DNA from 4 places in the Halomonas sp. HMF6819 genome. Region 4 is predicted to be linked to each of the others. Evidence: predicted binding sites of a transcription regulator. Region 4 holds the regulator's gene; each other region holds the start of a gene.

Region 1 (5,109 bases), on a different contig from region 4:
GCAGCGACCAGCCGTAAAGCGCGCTTGTTGACGTTGGTGCCGGCAGCGCGAACGGCGCGGTCGCCAGCACCGCGAGATTTACCGTTTTCAAACGGCGCTGGCGGGGCTGATGAACGACCAGCGGCTGGGCGGCGTCGAAGTGGGCGCAAAACCCGTCGCCGGCGCCCAGCGCCAGCGTCTGCTGGCCCAGCGTCAGCGATACCTCGCCTTCCAGCACTACGCTGACGAACCAGGGCACGCCTTGAATCGATGACGACGTATAGCCGCGCTCGACTTCGAGATCGGACAGCGTCAGGTGCAGCGAATCGAACAGGCGCACGTCGTGCACCTCGCCCCTGGCCACCGGGGCAGCAGCGGCCCCCGATGCGTCATCGATGCGATAACGAATGCCGAACCGCTGGCCCCACTGCGCCAGGGTGTGCGGCGTAATGGCATTCACGGCGGCGCGTGGCATGCAATCACCTCCGAAAACCGTGGCGCTTTCCGGTGCGCGCTAGTACTCGAGCGACCAGCCGAGCGTAAAGGTACGCCCGCGGGCCTGGTAGTCGTAAAGGTACTCCGGGCCATAGGTCGGCGAATAGAAGCCCACGGCGCGCTGGCCCCAAGGGGTGGAGTACTGTTTGTCGGTCAGATTACTGATGCCTAAGCTCAGAGTACCGAAATCGGTCTCCTGGCTTCCGATCAGGTCAAACGTGGTGAAGCCATCGATGCTTTCGCCGGCAGCGTCCTCGTACTCGCGGGCGTGGCTGCCCTGAAGGCGAACCGTGCGCGCCTGATCCTGCCAGCCCACGTGGGCGGTCAGGCTGTCCTGGGAGGGATAGGGCGAAACGGTGATGCCGCGGTCCTGCCAGTCGCCGTCCACCTTCTGCTCAGAAACCAGCGCGTGGAGCGTTGTGCCCACTTCCCAGTGGTTGCCGATGTAGCGCGTGAGTGACGCCTCCAACCCGTAGTCGCGACGGTCGTCGTCGACCTGAGCGATGTTGAGATCCTCGTCCAGCTCGATCGCGGTATCCGACCAAGCGTAGTAAACCGCCGCTTGGGCCAGCCAGTCGCCGCCCTGGTAGCGCCAGCCGAGTTCGACCTGGCGGGTCTTAATGCCATCCAGCGGATTGTCCGCCACGGTCTGGCCGGCGCGGCCGTAGTACTTGGACGGGTCGGGCAGCTCGAAGCCTTCCGAGTAGCCCAGCCAGCTCTGGTGGCCGTTGTCAAAATCGTACAAGGCGCTGGTATTGAACAGCGTTACGTCGTAGTCGCTCGAGCCGCCGGGCACGCCGTTGAAGTCATCGATGTCCACGTCCATGCGCTGGTGGCGAACGCCGCCGCTGAGCTGGAGCTGGTCCGTGGCCCACCACTCTCCTTGGGTAAACAGCGCCAGCGTGTCGACTTCGAAGCTCGGGTAGCGCGGGGTGACGCTGTCGCGGCGCTGAACGAGCCCGCCGGAGGCGTCGCTGGCGGCGCGATCGAAGCGCATCTGCGAGGCGTCGAACGACTCCCGGTCGATATCCGCGCCGTAGCTCAGGTTGAAGTCATCGGTAATGTCCGCCGAGAACAGCCCCTTCAAACCGCTCAGCGTGGTGTTCTGCTGCGAGGCGGCAAAGTAGTAGCCGCCGCCCTGGGCCCGGTAGGGGAAGGGGTGAAAGCTGGACTCCTCTTCCCGGTGAAACGCCTGCAGATAGAAATCCTGATTCAGCAGATCGGCGTGGTGATAGCTTGCGCTGATCATCTTGCGGTCGGTGCGCGGCTCGCGATCGGCGGTAAAGCCGTCGCGAATATCGGCGTCGTTCAGGTTTGGCGCAGGCGCGGCCAGATTGGGGTAGAAAACGCCGCGCTCGTTTTCCTTGCCGGAGTCATAAAGCTGGCCGGTCAGTTGAAGCGTCTGATCATCGCTGAGCTCGACGCTCAGGTTGCCCAGCACGTCCAAGCTGCGATTGCCCTGCAAATCGCTCTGGGCGATATCGGGAAAGATCTCGTCGCCGCCGGCATCATACTGGCGGCCATTCTCGTTGAGCGACACGCCGATGCGTCCGTACACGGTATCGCTGCCGCCGCTGGCGGACTGGGAGAGCCGCCGGTCCAGGTCATGGTCGGTGTTGAAGCCGGTGGTAAGACTCGCCTGAGTCTCGAAGTGCGGGCGCCCGCTGTCGCCCTGTTTGGTAATGATATTGATCAAACCGCCGGTGGCGCCGCCGCCGTACAGGCTGGTAGTGCCCGAAAGCACTTCGACGCGCTCGATATTGAATGGATCGATGGCATCGAACTGGCGCGACAGGCCGCGGGAATTGTTAAGTGAAACGCCGTCGATGAGCACCTGCACGCTGCGCCCGCGCATGTTCTGCCCCGCATTGGTGCGCCCCTGGGGGCCAAAGTCGAGCCCCGGCACCAGCCGGCCCAGCGCCGTTTTCAAATCGCCGCCGGCGTTGATCTGCTGGGTAAGCTCGGCGCCTTCGACCACGTGCACGGCGCCGGGAATCTGGCTGATCTGGGTGGGCGTACGCGACCCCACGACGACCATGGTGTCCTGAGCGGCAGCGTCGCCCCCGGTGGTCGGTTGGTTCTGGGCAAACGTCATCATGGGAAAAGCGCCGCTCAAAAGGGCGACGCTTAGGGGAGCAAGGCGAGTCATGGGCTATCCGAAAAGCAGATTGTTATTGAGAGAACGCCGACCAAGGGCGCTGTAAAGCGCAATGATAGGTGTTCTCATTTTTTATATCAATCTGCTGAGCCCGAGGTTTTTCCGGGTTTAACCGCTTAACGGCTATTCGCCTAGGTCGTCGACCGCGCCGGTCGCGCCTTTCGAGTCCTTGGCCGGCTTGGTGGCCGTGGCGCGCGGCTTGGCGGCTTTTTTGACCGGCTCTTCCGGTGCTGGAGTGGCTTGAGCCTCGGCTTCCATGGGCGTTGCTTTATCAATCTGGCTTGCGTCGATCGAGGCTTCCAGATTCGCCACTTGGCGCTCCAGCGCTTCTACCCGCGAGCGGGTGCGCTGCAGAACGTCCATCAGAATGTCGAAATCCTCGCGGGAGACCAGCTCCATACGATCAAACGCGCCGCGCATGACCTGTTGCACGCCTTTTTGAATGTCTTCCGGCGCGTGGGAGGCGTTTTGTAAACGATCGCCGATCTGCTGGGCGAGGCGGCTAATACGGTCTTGGGTCGCCATGACTCTCTCCTGATGAGGAACGCATGAATGTAAACGACGTGGGGACGCACGTCTTTGCAGTAAGGATACGCAACCGTAGCGAAATACGCATGTTTCGCAGGCGTTTAAGCCCTGACTTTTTCAATGCATCAAAAGAAGGCAGGGCGCTTTTCAATTCGCACTTATATGGTGCGGTGAATTATCTCTGCACCGCCTTGGCGCGCTGGAAAAAGTCATCATGACGTTCCAGTGGTGCTTAAAGTTATGATTTTTTAGTTAATTTTAGCCAATGGCACGGTATGAGCATTAACGAGGCATTGCATCAATTTCGGCGGCCGTACCGCTACTTATCCCAGCGCTGCTCATGTCAGCGCTACTTATCCAGCAGGGAGAACCGGGATGAAACTCATCACCGCTATCATCAAGCCGTTCAAGCTCGACGACGTTCGTGAAGCACTGGCCGACAACGGCGTGCAGGGGATCACGGTGACCGAGGTCAAGGGCTTCGGACGTCAGAAGGGGCATACCGAGCTCTACCGGGGCGCCGAGTACGTCGTCGATTTTCTGCCCAAGGTGAAGGTGGAAGTCGCGGTCGACGATTCGCGCCTGGACGGCGTGCTCGACGCTATCTGCAGCGCGGCGAACAGCGGCAAGATCGGCGACGGCAAGGTCTTCGTCACGCCGCTCGAAGACGTCATCCGTATTCGTACCGGCGAGCGCGGTGCCGACGCTGTATAGCCCGCAGGATTTGGATACGCCTTGATCGAATCACTATAACGCCAGGAACACGGGGAACGATTCATGAACGAAGTCACTGATTTGAGCTACGCGCTCGATACCTTTTACTTTTTGATCTGCGGCGTGCTGGTCATGTGGATGGCCGCTGGCTTCTCGATGCTGGAAGCCGGTATGGTGCGCTCCAAGAACACCGCGGAAATCCTGACCAAGAACATCGCACTGTTCGCCATTGCCTGCACCATGTACCTGCTGGTGGGCTACTACATCATGTACTCTAGCGGCGAAGGCGGCTTCTTGCCGAGTTTAGGCGTGCTGCTGGGCGCTGAAAACGGCGTGGATGCCGTGCTTAACGGCGGTGAAGACGGGAATTACTACTCCAATCGCTCCGACTTCTTCTTCCAGGTCGTATTCGTGGCCACTGCCATGTCGATCGTCTCCGGTGCCGTGGCCGAGCGCATGAAGCTCTGGGCGTTTCTGGCCTTCGCCGTGGTGATGACTGGCTTCATCTACCCGGTGTCCGGCTACTGGACTTGGGGCGGCGGCTGGCTGGACGCGGTGGGCTTCTCCGACTACGCCGGTTCCGGCATCGTGCACATGGCCGGTGCGGCCGCGGCACTCGCCGGCGTGCTGATCCTTGGCCCGCGTAAAGGCAAGTACGGTAAGGACGGCGCCATTCACGCCATTCCCGGTGCCAACATGCCGCTGGCAACGCTGGGTACCTTCATTCTGTGGATGGGCTGGTTCGGCTTCAACGGCGGCTCGGAGCTCAAGCTGTCCGACGTGGCGTCTGCCAATAACGTCGCTCAGGTGTTCGTGAACACCAACGCCGCCGCCGCTGCGGGTGTGCTCGCCGCGCTGGTACTCGCTAAACTGTGGTTCCGCAAGGCGGACCTGACCATGGCACTCAACGGAGCGCTGGCCGGTCTTGTCACCATTACCGCCGACCCGCTATCGCCCACGGCGCTGGGCTCGGCCATCATCGGTGCCATCGGCGGTCTGATCGTCGTCGTCTCCATCGTCACGCTGGACAAGCTCAAGCTGGACGACCCAGTCGGTGCGATCTCGGTACACGGCGTCGTCGGTATCTGGGGCCTGCTGGCCGTCCCGCTCTCTAGCGAATCCGCCACGTTCGGCGCGCAGCTGATCGGTATCGTGGGCATCTTCGCTTGGGTATTCCTGGCAAGCCTGGTGGTGTGGCTGGTGATCAAAGCGATCATGGGCATTCGCGTCAGCGA
Region 2 (5,109 bases), 210 kb from region 4:
CTCGGCCTGAACCTTCTCTGCCGCCATGATGATATCGCCTTCGTTTTCGCGATCCTCATCATCCATGAGGATCACCATCTTACCCTGGCGGATATCCTCGACCAGCTCGCTGATCGGGGACAAACCATCAAAAGAGGGTTGCACCATGGAAACTCCCGTAAAGTAGCCGCACCGTCGTGCGATGTTGCGCGCAGGTTACCGTGGCTGGCCCCGGCGCGCCAGATTTAGCGCGCGGGGGCCTTGGCCTGCGCATGTAACGATCTCTAAAAATACGCGTTTAAGACGCCACCGCGCGGGGCGTGGCGATGATGCGCCAATCACTGCCGACCGCGCGAATATCCTGAATATCGAGGCGCTTTTGGTCCGCCATTTCGCTCAAGCCCTGAAGAGCGAAAAGCGGCCGCGCCTCTCCTCCTAAAAGCGTCGGCGCGACAAATAGCTGCAGCTCGTCGATGAGCGCTGCGTCGAGCAGGGCCCCGGCCAGGGTCGCGCCGGTTTCGACCAGCACTTCGTTGACATCATACTCGCTCGATAAAAAGCCGAGCATATCGGAAAGCGACACCCGCCCCGCCTTCACGGCGGGCATGACGTGAATACGCGCCCCCGCCGCCTCGAGTTTCTGGCGCTTCTCATCGGAGTGCGCCTCGGTGGTGATCACCAGCGTCTGGCCCAGCTCCTGCAGGCAGGCCGCGGCCAGCGGCAGGCGAAGCGTGGAGTCCATGATCACGCGAAGCGGCTGGCGGGCCACGACCGTCTCGGCGTTTTCCAAGCCCAGCTGCTCGGCGCGAACCGTCAGGCGAGCATCGTCCAGAATGATCGACTCGACGCCGCTCAAAATGGCGCTTGAGCGTGCGCGCAGCCGCTGCACCTGGCGCCGCGCCTCGGGCCCGGTGATCCACTGCGATTCACCAGAGCCCATGGCGGTGCGCCCGTCCAGGCTCATTGCCATTTTCAGGCGCACGAAGGGCGTGCCGCGCTCCATGCGCGAGACGAACCCTGGGTTGAGCGCGCGGGCGTCCGCCTCCAAAAGCCCAATCTCGACCCGAATGCCCGCCGCTTTCAAGCGCTCGATACCGCGCCCGGCCACTCTAGGATTGGGATCGACCATGGCGACCACCACGCGCGCCACGTCGGCATCGACCAGCGCCTCGGCGCAGGGCCCGGTCCGCCCGGTATGCGAACAGGGCTCAAGCGTCACGAAAGCCGTCGCGCCGCGGGCGTTGTCGCCGGCGGCGTTGAGCGCGTGCACCTCGGCGTGGGGTTCGCCGGCGCGCTCGTGAAAGCCTTCACCGACGACGCGGCCCTGTTCGTCATCGCTTTGAACGATCACACAGCCAACCCGCGGGTTGGGGTCGGTGGTGTAAAGCCCCTTTTTGGCCAGTGCAATGGCGCGGGCCATGTGCACGTGGTCAGCGTTGGAAAACGGCGCGTCCATCAGCTCTCCTCGCGGGGCTTGCCGGATTCGCCCTTGGCGCCCTGAGGCGCCAAGCGATCGATCTCGGCGCGAAACTCGTCGAGATCCTGAAACTTGCGATAGACCGAGGCGAAACGAATATAGGCCACCTGGTCGAGTCCGCTGAGCGCGTTCATGACCGCCTCGCCAATATCGCGGGCGTTGACTTCGCGATCGCCCCGGGCGCGCAGCTGCTGGCGAATACGCTCGACCGCCGCTTCGATCGCCTCGGCGCTGACCGGGCGTTTCTCGAGCGCGCGCAGCATACCAGCGCGCAGCTTGACTTCGTCGAAGCTTTCCCGCGAGCCGTCGGATTTCACCACCCGCGGCATGATCAGCTCGGCGGTTTCGTAGGTCGTAAAGCGCTCCTGGCAGCTGGCGCACTGACGACGCCGGCGCACCTGATCACCGTCGGCCACCAGGCGCGAATCGGACACCCGCGTATCGTGAGCACCACAAAAAGGGCAATGCATGGCCGTTCACCTATGGTTGAAGCAGCGGTCGAAGCAGCAGCTATGGTTAAAGCAGTCGCTAGTATTCAAAGAGTATCGATCAAAGCCAACGTATCGAAACCGATACATCGACCGACATCTGATTAAAAAAGCGCGCTGCCTAACGCGCTTTTTTAATCAGGGGCGCCGTAAAGCCGCGCCGACGGGTGCGGGCATAACCTAGCATTGTAACGATTTGGCACACAAGCTGCAGCGTTTGTGACAGTTTACCCGTAAGGAGGCGCCATGACGCTTTTCGAACAGACACTTCACCGCTACCTGACCCACCTTTACGGCCAGCGCGCCGGCGAAGTCACGCGGCGAATCAAACAGCACCTGGAATACTATCAAAGCGCGCGTGAGCGCGGCGAAAGCCAGGACGGCACGCCGGTCGCTTGCGTGGCCAGCACGCCCGCTGGCGCACCACTTTGGAGCGAAAAGGATCAGTGGGTGATCAGCTATGGCGACTCGATCGTCCAAGGCGATACGGCGCCGCTGACCGTGCTGAGCGATTTTCTGCGCGCGCGGCTTGGCGACTGCATCAGCGGCGTACACGTGCTGCCGTTCTTCCCCTGGAGCAGCGACGACGGCTTTTCGGTCATCCACTATCGTGAGGTCAACCCGGCGCTTGGCGACTGGTCGCACATTCGCGAGCTTGCTAGCCACTTCGACCTGATGGGTGATCTAGTGCTCAACCACGTTTCCCGCGAGTCGCTCTGGTTCGTCGACTACCTGACCGGCAGCCTCCCCGGGCGCGATTTCTTCATCGAGGTCGACCCGGACACCGATGTCTCCCAAGTAACCCGCCCGCGCAGCAGTCCGCTGCTCGTGCCGGTGGCCACCCGCCGCGGCACGCGCCACCTGTGGGCCACGTTCTCCGACGACCAGATCGATCTCAACTTCGAGAACCCGGACGTACTGCTTGAATTCGTCGGCATTCTACTGTTCTACCTGCTGCAAGGTATCCGCATTATCCGCCTCGACGCGGTGGCCTTTTTGTGGAAGCGCTTGGGCACGAACTGTATTCATCTGCCCGAAACCCATACCGTAGTGCGGCTTTTGCGCGCGATCGCCGACGAAATCTCTCCGGGAACGCTGCTCATTACCGAAACCAACGTGCCCCACGCGGAGAACATTAGCTACTTCGGCCTCGACCGGCTGGCGCCCAATGCCCCGGAGCGCGCAAGCGCCGCAGACGAGGCGCACATGGTCTACCAGTTCGCCCTGCCGCCGCTGCTGCTTCACACCCTGACTCGCGGCGAAACCGCGACCTTGCAGGCCTGGCTTGCGAGTCTGCCGCCGCTGCCCGATAACTGCACCTACCTGAACTTCACCGCCAGCCACGACGGCATCGGCGTGCGCCCGCTGGAAGGCCTACTGCCGGATCACGAGCGCGATGCGCTATTGGAGCTAATGCACCGCTTCGGCGGCTTCGTCAGCATGCGCAGCAACCCGGACGGCACCGACACCGCTTATGAAATCAACATCACCTGGTTCGAGGCGATGAGCGGCACCCGCCGCGGGCCGGACCCCTGGCAGATCGCTCGCTTTCTTTGCAGCCAAGCGATCATGCTCACGCTCAAAGGTATTCCCGCGCTCTATATCCATACGCTGACCGGCTCGCTCAACGATCACGAAGGCGTCGAGCGCAGCGGGCGACTACGCTCGATCAACCGCCACCGCTGGGCGCTGGACGAGCTCGATCTGCTGCTCGAAAGCCCGACCACGCCGACCCATGATATATTCTTCGCGTTACGTGACTTTTTGCGCCAGCGCCGCGCCGAGCCCTGCTTTCACCCGGTAGCGACACAGCAGGTACTGGCCACCTCTGACAACCTGCTGGCGATCACGCGCGGCCCGCTCGAGGATGGCCGCAAGCTGCTAGCGCTGTTCAACGTGACCGACCGGCCCGCCCCGCTTTGCGAGGCCGGCGCGGAGCTAACGAAGACGCTCGCCGCGCACCGCTGGCGCTTACTGGCCGATGCCACGCCCTGGACGCCGGAAAACGCCCTGCCGCCCTACGCCGTTCGTTGGCTAGTGAGCGAGGGCGAATAAGGCCGCCAATCCTTCCGCTTTTCCACTCAGACAAGAGACTCACCATGGCGACTTTCTGCAAGACCGTCTCATTAGCCGCGCTAACGCTTGCCGTTCTCGCAGCACCCGTCGGCGCCGAGCCGCTGCCCGCGCCCATCGAGGCGCTCAAGGCTCAAGGCATCGCCATTCACGAGCGCATCGATGCGCCCGGCGGGCTAACGGGCTTTGGCGCGAGCCGCCAAGGCCAGGAGATGATCGTCTACCTGACGCCGGACGGCGAGCACGCCGTGATCGGCACGCTTTTCGATCAAAACGGCGAGAACCTGACCGAGGCGCAGCTCGAGGCCGCGGTGCGGGTGCCGCTGGAGGCGCAGACCTGGCAGCGCCTGGAAGAGAGCCACTGGATTCAGGACGGTGACGTAGACGCCCCGCGCACACTCTACATGTTCACCGACGCCAACTGCACCTACTGCAAGCGGCTCTGGCGCCAAACGCGCCCCTGGGTCGAGGCCGGCCAGGTGCAGATTCGCCATATTATGGTCGGCATTCTGACGCCCACGAGCCCGGCGCTCGCCGCGACGATTTTGGCCGCCGACGACCCGACCGCCGCACTGACGGCCCACAGCGAAGGCGAACCGCTAGAACCCAGCGCCCAAGACATCGAGATCGAGGAGCAGGTCTACGCCAACAACCAGCTCTTTGAAGGGTTAGGCCTGGTCGCCACTCCCACCACCGCCTTTCAGCGCGAAACCGAGGACGGCCACACGCGCCTGGACCGTATCGAAGGCTTGCCGAGCGAGCAGCGCCTGATCGAGCTGATGGGCGGTGAGGCGCCCTAAGCCGCCGCGGTGCTCTTTGAGACGCCCCAAAACCGATTCCTCTACGACTAAAGAGTGCCCTCTCGCTTCTAATGCGCCCCTCAAGGAGGTCGATAAAAGACACATCAACAATAAAAGGATCTTCCATGAAGCGTTTAACAACGACACAAAAGCTTTGGGGCACGCTGGCGGTGATTTGGGTATCGATGCTGCTGCTCGTGGGGTGGCTGGCCTGGGATAACCGCCAGACGCTCACCGACGAACGCCAGGCCAGCATCCGATATATCGTGACCGGCGTCCAAAGCCAGGTACA
Region 3 (5,109 bases), on a different contig from region 4:
CTCGGCGCCGCCTACCGACAAGGCCTACAACGTGGTACGCGCGTTTGAAGCCGGCTGGGGCGGCGTGGTCTGGAAGACCCTTGGCGAGGAGCCGCCGGCGGTGAACGTCTCGTCGCGCTACTCCGCCCACTACGGCAAGCACCGCGAGGTCATCGGCTTCAACAACATCGAGCTGATCACCGACCGCTCGCTGGAGGTGAACCTGGCGGAAATCACCCAGGTGAAGAAGGACTGGCCCGACCGGGCGCTGATCGTCTCGATCATGGTGCCCTGCGTGGAAGAATCCTGGGCCTACATTCTGCCGCGGGTCGAGGCCACCGGCGCCGACGGCATCGAGCTGAACCTTGGCTGCCCCCACGGCATGCCGGAGCGCGGCATGGGCGCGGCGGTGGGCCAGAACCCTGAGCTCATCGAGCAGGTTACCGCCTGGTGCAAGAAGTACTACTCCAGGCCCGTGATCGTGAAGCTGACGCCCAACATCACCGATATTCGCGTGGGCGCTCAGGCCGCACTTCGCGGCGGCGCCGATGCGGTGTCGCTGATCAACACCATCAACTCGATCACCAGCATCGATCTGGACAACATGGTCGCCAAGCCCACCGTGGGCCACCAGAGTACCCACGGCGGCTACTGCGGCAGCGCCGTCAAGCCCATCGCCATGAACATGGTGGCCGAGATCGCCCGCGACCCGGCCACCCCGACGCTGCCCATTTCCGGCATCGGCGGTATCTCGAGCTGGCGCGACGCGGCGGAGTTCATCGCGCTGGGCGCGGGCAGCGTTCAGGTCTGCACCGCGGCGATGCTCAACGGCTTTCGCATCGTCGAGGAGATGAAGGACGGGCTGTCGCGCTGGATGGCGGAGAAAGGCCATGCGTCGATCGAGGCGTTCTCGCGCAAGGCGATCCCGCAGACCACCGACTGGAAACACCTGGACATCAACTTCAAGACCATCGCCCATATCGATCAGGACCTGTGCATCGAGTGCGGGCGCTGCTATATCGCCTGCGAGGACACCTCGCACCAGTCGATCGCCAAGCTCAGTGAGGAAGACGGCGGACGGCGCTATGAAGTGATTGACGAGGAGTGCGTGGGCTGCAATCTCTGCCAGATCACCTGCCCGGTGGAGAACTGCATCACCATGGTGCCCCAGGAAACCGGCAAGGACTTTTTGGCCTGGGACAACGATCCGCGCAACCCCTTCAAGGCCGCAGGCTAAACGTGAAACGCTTCAAGCGCCCTGCGGGGCGCTTTTTTTCGGCTCGGCCACCATCACGTAGTCCGCGCCGTGGCTGAGCCCGCCGTCGATCTCGATGTGCGCAAGCGCCCGGCGCTCCAGATCCTCGACGTGCTTGAGCATCGCCTGGGCCAGGTAGCGGTCGGCGATGGTCGCCATGCGCTGGCGGCACATTTTCATCTGGCCCTCGACGAACTTCTTGCCGTAGCGGATCGGGAAGCGCTTGGTCTCGACGACCTCGAAGCCCGCCCGGTCGAGCTGGCGTTCGACCCAGGCGCTCGGGTACTCGCGGTAGGTGCGCTCGCCGGCCATCAGCAGGCAGGCGTCGCGCAGCCGACCGATCTCCACCACCAGTTTGCCCGACGCGGTGGTGGCATCGAACGGCACGTAGGGCTCGAGACCGACCAGGTACAGCCGCTTTTTGGTTAGCGCGCAGAGCCGCGGGAAAAGTTCGTCCTGCCAGTAAGGGGCGAAGCCGTCGATGGCGCCGAGCAGGTAGTCCGCCAGCACGGTGTCGAAGCGCTCATCGGCGAGAAAGCGCGGGTCTTGCCAGTTGCCCAGCACCAGCCGGTCCTGCTCACGCTTTTTGCCCTGAACGGCGCGCTCGACGCTTTGGGCCATGCCGCCGGCGCCGGTCACCGCCGTCCAGCGCGTTGTGTCGAGCCCACTCACCCAGTTGATCGAGTTGACGCCTGTGCCGGCATCCAGAAAGTCGCCCCACTCGCGCTCGCCGTGAAGCGCTTCGATATGTTCGAAAAGTACCGATGCCACCTGGGTTCTCCCTGCTCTGTTGCGGCTGCAGTCGTTATGACGGCAAGCACTGCGTTAAATAAATATAATATAACATATCAATTTTTCTGACGATCGCTGCCGCTCTTTTCGAGAGCCACCGTTTTAAAAAACTCATGTTTTAAAAGCTAATGTTCTAAAAACTCATATTTTAAAAACTGATGTTTTAAAAAAAGTGACAAAGCCTAACTATTACTAATATGATAATAAATCTCATATAAAACATTTTCTCACAAAGGAATGGCATGAAGAAAAACGGTATGAAATCAGTGCTCGTCACTTCCTCACTTCTGGCCTTAAGCGCCGGTGCCCACGCCGAAGAGCGCTTCGCGCTGTTCGATCTGGGAAGCCTGGATACGCTGGTCGCGCTGGGCGCAAGCGATCAGGTGGTCGGCTATCCCAAACAGGCCACGCCCAACTATCTATCGAGCCTGGAAGAGGGCGACTACGCCGATCTCGGCGGTCTGAAAACGCCGGATCTCGACGCGCTGGCCGAGAGCGAGCCAACGCTGATCGTTTATACCGGCCGCCAAAACGAGCACAAGGAAGCGTTAGAGGCGATCGCGCCGCTGTTCGATGCGGGCCTGACCGGCGACGACTACCTCGCGGCGTTTGATGATAACGTGCGCACGTTGGCCGAACATGCAGGCCTTGAGAGCGAGGCCGAAGACGCTCTCGAAACGCTGCACAATGAAATCGAGACCCAGCGCGAAGCGCTCGCGGATGCCCCGCGCACACTGGTCGTGACTCACAACGACGGCAACTACTCGCTCAACGAGCACCCGGTCATTCATGACGTACTGGGCGTCGAGAAGCAGGAAATGCCGGAAAGCGTCGAGACCGAAACCTTCGGCGAGCGCAGCTTCACACGCCTCTCGCCAGAGGCGATCGCCGAGATCGACCCGGAGCGCGTGCTGGTCATCGACCGCAGCGCCGCCATCGGCCAAAAGCCGCTCGACGCCGACGAACTGCGCCAGCAGCTCGAAGAGGCCGGCGCCGCCAATGCCGAGGTCGCCGTGCTTTCGCCGGCGCTTTGGTATCTCTCCGGCGGCGGCCTGCAGAGCCTCTCGCTTCAGATCGACGAAGTGGTGAGCGCGCTGGGCACCGAGCCCGAGGCCTGATAGCCAGGTCTGCCGCAGCGCCTTGAACGACCCCGCCCCCTCCCTGCGAGGGGGCGTTTTTTTGCCCCGCCCCACCCCGTGCGACCGGAACCGGCCATCTTGCGGATTATTAGAAAACGCTCAACTGGCCTGTTTATTGCTTTATTAAAGCGTTTACAGCAACGCGCGCGATGCGCCGTCACGAGGCCTTGAGCATGCAAACGTCCGACTACCCGCTGAGCGAGGTGCCCGCCAGCGCCCGCAAGGGACTCCTCTCTACGTCCGTCGTATTACTGGGGTTCACCTTCTTCACCGCGACCATGTGGGCGGGCGGCTCGCTGGGTCAGGCCTTTCCCATCGGCAAGCTTTTGTGGATCGTGCTGCTGGGCAATCTGCTGCTCGGCGCCTACGCCGCCGCGCTTGGCTACATTGCCTGCAAGAGCGGGCTCAACGCCGTGCTCATGGGGCGCTTCTGCTTCGGCGAAAAGGGTAGCAAGTTGTCGGATTTCATCCTCGGCTTCACTCAGATCGGCTGGTACGCCTGGGGCACCGCCACCATCGCCGTGGTGCTGGTACGCACCACCGGGATGCAAACGTGGATGGAAATCCCCTTAATGGTGCTTTTCGGGTTCGGTTTCTGCATCACCGCGATGATCGGCTATCGCGGCATGGACTGGCTGTCGCGCTTCGCCGTCCCGGCCATGATGCTCTTCATCTTGCTGAGCTTGGTCACGGGGCTGGTCGATGTCGGCGGCACCGCAGGGCTCGCCCGGCTGGCGCCCACCGAGAGCATGAACGTGGCCGCCGCCGTGACGGTCATCATCGGCACCTTCATCAGCGGCGGCACCCAGGCCACCAACTGGAGCCGCTTCGCTAAAAGCCCGCGCATCGCGGTGATTGCGACGCTTGCGGCCTTCATGGTCGGCAACGGATTGATGGTACTGACCGGCGCGCTCGGCGCGATGATCTACCAGCAGGGGGACATCGTCGACGTGCTGATCGCCCAGGGGTTCGTGTCGATTGCGGTGCTGATGCTGTTTCTCAATATCTGGACCACCCAGGACAACACCATTTACAACTTCGCCGTGGCCGGGTGCAATTTGATCCGCACCGACCGGCGGCGCACGGTGACCGTGGCGGGCGCGGCGATTGGCACCGTGCTGGCAGTCGGCGGCATGTACAACTACCTGATTCCGTTTCTGGTGCTGCTGGGCACCTTCATTCCGCCGATGGGCGGGGTGATCATGGCGGATTTCTGGCTCAAACACCGGGGCCGCTACCCGGCCCTGATTGATGCCAACCTGCCCGCTTTCGATCATCGCGGCCTCACTGCTTACGCCATTGGCGCCGCGGCGGCCTACTTCTCGCCGCTGCTGCCACCGCTGGTCGGCGTGCTGGTGGCCGCGCTAAGCTATGCCCTGCTGCTGCGCGTGGGCCAACCGGTACCGGCCGACCGCCTCTCCTCTTCTGCCGAACACTCTGTGAGCCACTGAATGCATATCGTCAACGCCCGCCTGCGCCAACGCCCCGAGCTTTTCGAGCTCAAGATCGACAACGGCGTGTTCACCGCCATCGAGACCCAGACCGGCCCCATTGACGCCTCGGCCGATCAGTTCGACGCCGGTGGCAAGCTTGCCTGCGCGCCGTTCATCGAGCCGCACATCCATTTGGACGCGGCGCTGACCGCCGGCGAACCCGCCTGGAACGAGAGCGGCACGCTGTTCGAGGGCATCGAGCGCTGGGGTGAGCGCAAGCCGATGCTGTCGGAAGCAGACATCCGCGAGCGCGTCATCAAAACGCTCAACCTGCTGATCGGTAACGGCGTGCAGTTCGTGCGCACTCACGCGGACACCAGCGACCCGAGCCTGGTCGGCCTCAAGACGCTGTGCGCGCTGCGCGACGAGTTCAAGGACAAGATCGACATTCAGGTGGTCGCCTTCCCCCAGGACGGCCTGCTCTCCTACCCGGGCGGCGACCGGCTGATGG
Region 4 (5,109 bases):
GGGAGATCGCCTCTTCCAGGGTCATGTCGCTGTCGCGAGTAAGCGGGTGGCGCCGCCGGGTGGCGGAGTAGCGCTCGAGCAGCGTGCGCGCATCGGTGGTCAGGTAAATGACCTGAACGCGGGTGCTGCCGCTTTTGATGTCCTGGAGCAGCGCCGGAAAGCGCTCAAGTGCGGTAGGCAGGTTGCGTGCATCGATGCTCACCGCCAAGTGCGTGCGCTCACCCTGCTGGCCAAGCTCCTCGACCAGCGAGCCCAATAGCATTGCCGGCAGGTTGTCGATGGCGTAGTAGCCCAAATCTTCCAGCGCTTGCAGCGCAATGGACTTCCCCGACCCGGAGCGGCCGCTGATGATCACAAGTTGCATCGTGTCTCTCTTCGGTCAGTGAGCGCATTAATCGGCACGCCGGGCGTAAGCACAATTGAAGGGGCCGGGAAAACGAGGGCGGTGGTTACCGCTTTTCCTGCTCGCGAATGCGGGCGGTGACCAGCTCTAGAAGCTCGCGCTGGCTTTCACACTTACGAAACTGCGCGCGGGTCGTGGCGTCGTTCATGATGGTGGCGACCTGCCCCAAAAGCGTCAGATGCGTATCGTCCGCCTCTTCCGGTACCAGCAGCACGAACACCAAATCGACCGGGTCGCCGTCGATGGCGTCGAAATCCACCGGCTCGGCGAGCTTTAAAAAGCCGGCGATCGGCGCGCTGCAGTGTGGGCTTCGGGCGTGGGGGATTGCGACCCCGTTCCCTATGCCGGTGCTGCCAAGGCGCTCGCGGCCGATCAAGCGGCTAAAGACTTCCTGGCTATCCAGGCTCGGTGTGTTTTGGGCGATGAACGTGCTGAAGAACTCCAGCACACGCTTTTTGCTGCCCCCGGGGACGTCGAACAGCACGCGCTCCGGGGGGAGTATGGTTTCCAGGGTCATTGAATTAACGCACGCCAGCGCCCTGGGCGCGGGCCTGTGCTTTTTCCTTGTGTTTTACCAGTTGGCGGTCGAGCTTGTCGGCCAGGGCGTCGATGGCGGCATACATGTCGTTGTCCTGAGCTTCGGCGTGTACGTCGGCGCCGGAAGCGTGCAGCGTACAGGCGGCTTGCTGACGCTCCTTTTCGATCGACAGCGTCACGTGCACGGTGGTGATGTTGTCGTAATGGCGTTCGATACGCTCGAGTTTCTCGTTGACGTAGTCACGCAGGGCGTCTGTCAGTTCCAGGTGATGACCGGTAATGTTCACTTGCATCGACGTGCTCCTAATCCAGGACTGTTCTTCGATTGTAACCCTTTTTCCGTCATTGCAAAGCCCTGCCGGCAAGTTTCCCGTTTAACGTAAACGGCGCCGCTCGCTGGAGGAGGGAATGCCCATCGCTTCGCGGTATTTGGCCACGGTACGTCTGGCCACGTTGATGCCGTTGGCCTCAAGCAGCGTGACCAGGTGGCTGTCCGACAGCGGTTTGCCCGGCGTTTCCTCTTGAATCAGCTTTTTGAGCCGGGCGCGGATCGCGGTGCTGGAATGGCTGTCGCCGCCATCCTGTCCGCTGACTTGGCTCGAGAAAAAGTACTTGAGTTCGAACACGCCGCGGGGCGTGTGAATATATTTTTGCGTCGTTACCCGCGAGATCGTCGATTCGTGCATCTCCACCGCTTCGGCGATATCGGCGAGAATCAGCGGCTTCATCGCCTCTTCACCGCGCTCGAGAAAGCCGATCTGACGAGTGATGATTTCGCGGCCAACGCGAAGCAAGGTGTCGTTTCGACTCGACAGACTCTTGATCAGCCAGCGCGCCTCCTGCAGGTGCTCCTTCAAAAACTGGTTGTCCTGACTCTTGTCGGCGCGTTTGATGAGGCTGGCGTAGTCCGGCTGCACACGCAGTTTGGGCAGCGCCTCCGGGTTGAGCTCGAGATGCCAGCCTTCCTGGTCGTGGCGAACCACCAGATCCGGGGTGATGTAGCTTTGGTTGGTGGCGCCGAAGGCGCTGCCCGGGCGCGGGTCGAGGCTTCGAATTAGCCGGACGACGTCGTCGAGCTGCTCGTCGTCTAGGCTCAGGCGGCGTTTCAATAGGCGCAGGTCGTTTTTGCCTAGTGCCTCTAGAAACTGACGCACCAGGCGCCGCGCCTGCATCAGAAGCGGGGTGTCGTCGGCGAGTGCCGCCAGCTGAAGCAACAGGCACTCGCGCAAATCGCGGGCGAACACGCCAGTGGGCTCGAACTGCTGCACGCGCAGCAGGACGTTTTCCACCTCCCGCTGGCTCAGGCCATCGAGACCCTGGGCCTTGAGGCCTTCGCGAATGTCGTTAAGCGGTTGGGTCAGATAGCCGTTGGCGTCCAGCGCATCGATCAGACTTTCGGCAATGGCGTAGTCCCGGGGGCTGGTATCCGTCATCGCCAACTGCCACAACAGGTGCCCCTGGAGGCTTTGCCCTGCGGCCTGGCGCTCGAAATCCGGGCCTTCGCCGCTACCGCCTGCGGCCATGTCCTGGTAGGTGTCGGACCATTCGCTGTCGGTGGCAAGCTCCTGGGGGATGCTCTCTTCCCACTCGGTTTCCGGCGTTTCCAGGGTTTTCTCTTCGCCGAACTCGTCTTCCTGCTCCAAAAGCGGGTTGGCGTCGAGCGCCTGCTGGATCTCCTGGCGCAGGTCCAACGTCGAGAGCTGCAGCAGGGCGATGGCCTGCTGCAACTGCGGTGTCATGGTCAGCTGCGTACCGACGCGCAGCTGTAGAGAAGCTTTCATGACCATCGAAGAACCACTCGTTACTCGTAAAGCTCCACACTAGAGCGAGACGGAGTTCGACGCAAGTGCAATAAATATGCCACTAACCGGAACTTTATGGTTGTCACCGAGTTAGAGACGAAAATCCGCCCCCAGATAGACCTCGCGCACCTTCTGGTCGTTTAGAATCGCCTCGGCGTTACCGCTTGCAATGATGTGGCCGTCGCCGACGATATAGGCGATGTCGCAAATATCCAGCGTCTCGCGGACATTGTGGTCGGTGATCAGCACGCCGATATGGCGCGCCTTGAGCGCGAGGATGATCGACTTGATCTCGCCGACCGAAATCGGGTCCACCCCGGCGAAGGGTTCGTCGAGCAGGATGAAGGCCGGATCGGTGGCCAGCGACCGGGCGATTTCTACTCGGCGCCGCTCGCCGCCGGAAAGGCTCATACCCAGATTGTCACGAATATGGGTGATGTGAAAATCTTCCAGCAGCTGCTCCAAACGCGCCTGGCGGGCGGCTCGGTCCAGCTCCTTGCGCGTCTCCAGAATGGCCATGATGTTGTCGGCCACCGAGAGCTTTCTAAAGATCGACGCCTCCTGGGGCAGGTAGCCGATACCGGCGATGGCGCGCTCGTGCATCGGTGCTCGGGTCAAATCCAGCTCGTCGATACCTACGCTTCCGGCATCCGCCTTGACCAGCCCGACGATCATGTAAAACGAGGTGGTCTTGCCCGCCCCGTTGGGGCCGAGCAGCCCCACGACGCTGCCCTGAGTGATCTCCAGGTTGATATCCTTGACCACCCGGCGGCGTTTGTAGCTCTTGGCCAGATGGCGGGCGTGAAGCGTTTTGACCGCTTCGGGTTGGGTGCTCGACACGGTGACTCTCCTATTGCGCCGGCTGCAGCGTCATGCGAATGCGCTGGTTTTCACCGCCGCTGACGTCAGAGCGCGCCTGAACCACTTCGCGATCGATGAAATACTCGAGCCGCCCGCCCTGAAAGCGGTCGCTGCGCTGGGTGAGCTCGGCCTGGTCGATCAGCTCGACCCGGCGCTCGCTGACGTGATAAATGATTCGCCGCGCCCAGCCTTCCATTGGCGCCGGCTCGCCTTCGAGCTGGTTGCGAAGGTAGGCGCGCTCGCCGGTGGCGGTGGCTTGGGAGAGCTCGCCGGCATCGTTGCGCGTGATCTCTACGCGATCGCCGCGAATCTGCATCTCGCCCTGGCGAATATTGACGTTGCCGGAATAGACCGCGGTGCCCGCACGCTGGTCGAGGTCGAGCCGGTCGGCTTCCACTTCGACGGGCGCCTGGCTGGTTTGCGCCTGGGCGGTCAGCGGCAGGGCCAGACTCAGCAGTGCGATTCGTAAATAAGCGTGCATAACTACTCCTGCAAGGTGGAATCCGAAACGGTAGGGTCCTGAGGTGTCGGGTCGGCGGCTTGTCGCGCTTGAACCGGCGGATGCGTGCCGCGCACGTTGTCGCTCATGCGTACTTGGCTTTCATCGAGCCAGACATCCATGCGCTCTGCGCTCATGCGCTGGGGCGGCTGCTGCAAAAGCGCCGGCGCCTCGGTATAGGCGTGACGCTCGAGACCCTCGTAGTGTAGGCGCTCGGTATCGAGCTGCCAGCCTTCGTCCGGGGCGAGCAGCCGGGCGTTGCCCTCCATGATCAGCGTCTGACGCTCGTTTTGCAGCGTGCCGTGATCGGCGCTGGCAAGCCACTGGCGCTGCTCGCTGTCATAAAGCGTTGCCCGCGGCGCCTCGATCTCGGTCAGCGCGCGCTGGGGCGTGTGTACCAGGCGCGGCGTGTCAAGACGCTGGGAGACGCCGCCGGTGTCGTTGAAAAGCGTCAGCCTTGCGTTTTCGAGCACGTGGCCAGGCTCTTCGCGCTGCACGTCCGGATCGACCGCGACGGTGGCCGGGCCGCCCGGGTCCAGCCACACAAGCCAAGCGCCCAAGGCGATGACCAGGGCGGGAAGCCAAAGGCGCTTTTTGATCCGTCTTGCCGTCGAGCCCGGCATCGCGTTACCTCAGGGTCGTTTCAAGGGCGGCCTCCGTCGAGGAGAGCCGGTGAATGGCGCGTGTGATACTCGCTGCCGAAGGATTATAAATAGGTATCCATCACCGCGTCCCAATGGCCCTGAGCCATCAGCAGCGTGTCGCAGATTTCGCGTACCGCGCCGTGACCGCCGAGCGAATCGGTGATCCAGTCGGCGTGGGTGTGCATGTAGTCCGGCGCGTTGGGAACGGTGATGCCGACGCCTGAGCGCTTGATGCACTTGAGATCCGGCAGGTCGTCGCCGCAGTAGGCCACCTGATCGATATCCAGCGATAGCCGCGAGCAGAGCGCTTTGAGCGTGGCGAGCTTGTCCTCGACCCCCTGGTGGACGTGGGTAATGCCGAGC

Evidence for each region. The regulator sigma-54, encoded in region 4, starts transcription at its own class of promoters, with help from an activator protein. The targets are predictions, from matches to a motif close to TGGCACNNNNNTTGCTNT.
Region 1: a site for sigma-54 is predicted at 3,427-3,444, ahead of ACGLWX_RS11675 (P-II family nitrogen regulator). Genes of this name have one in related genera too.
Region 2: a site for sigma-54 is predicted at 2,142-2,159, ahead of ACGLWX_RS03155 (sugar phosphorylase). Genes of this name have one in related genera too.
Region 3: a site for sigma-54 is predicted at 3,270-3,287, ahead of codB (cytosine permease). Genes of this name have one in related genera too.

Annotation. Positions count from the first base shown of each region.
Region 1 covers NZ_JBIQVY010000003.1:340,118-345,226, forward strand. Annotated here, with positions in the region: gene ACGLWX_RS11660 (helix-turn-helix domain-containing protein) at 1-454, opposite strand, end outside; gene ACGLWX_RS11665 (TonB-dependent receptor) at 494-2,572, opposite strand; gene ACGLWX_RS11670 (accessory factor UbiK family protein) at 2,756-3,157, opposite strand; gene ACGLWX_RS11675 (P-II family nitrogen regulator) at 3,536-3,874, shown strand; gene ACGLWX_RS11680 (ammonium transporter) at 3,938-5,109, shown strand, end outside.
Region 2 covers NZ_JBIQVY010000001.1:671,445-676,553, forward strand. Annotated here, with positions in the region: gene ribBA (bifunctional 3,4-dihydroxy-2-butanone-4-phosphate synthase/GTP cyclohydrolase II) at 1-147, opposite strand, end outside; gene ribD (bifunctional diaminohydroxyphosphoribosylaminopyrimidine deaminase/5-amino-6-(5-phosphoribosylamino)uracil reductase RibD) at 278-1,435, opposite strand; gene nrdR (transcriptional regulator NrdR) at 1,435-1,926, opposite strand; gene ACGLWX_RS03155 (sugar phosphorylase) at 2,191-3,999, shown strand; gene dsbG (thiol:disulfide interchange protein DsbG) at 4,044-4,817, shown strand; gene ACGLWX_RS03165 (methyl-accepting chemotaxis protein) at 4,943-5,109, shown strand, end outside.
Region 3 covers NZ_JBIQVY010000004.1:318,327-323,435, reverse strand. Annotated here, with positions in the region: gene preA (NAD-dependent dihydropyrimidine dehydrogenase subunit PreA) at 1-1,216, shown strand, start outside; gene ACGLWX_RS13815 (class I SAM-dependent methyltransferase) at 1,229-2,005, opposite strand; gene ACGLWX_RS13810 (ABC transporter substrate-binding protein) at 2,284-3,144, shown strand; gene codB (cytosine permease) at 3,339-4,616, shown strand; gene codA (cytosine deaminase) at 4,617-5,109, shown strand, end outside.
Region 4 covers NZ_JBIQVY010000001.1:465,011-470,119, reverse strand. Annotated here, with positions in the region: gene rapZ (RNase adapter RapZ) at 1-364, opposite strand, end outside; gene ACGLWX_RS02225 (PTS sugar transporter subunit IIA) at 450-920, opposite strand; gene hpf (ribosome hibernation-promoting factor, HPF/YfiA family) at 925-1,233, opposite strand; gene ACGLWX_RS02215 (RNA polymerase factor sigma-54) at 1,315-2,727, opposite strand; gene lptB (LPS export ABC transporter ATP-binding protein) at 2,833-3,582, opposite strand; gene lptA (lipopolysaccharide transport periplasmic protein LptA) at 3,593-4,084, opposite strand; gene lptC (LPS export ABC transporter periplasmic protein LptC) at 4,087-4,725, opposite strand; gene ACGLWX_RS02195 (HAD family hydrolase) at 4,809-5,109, opposite strand, start outside.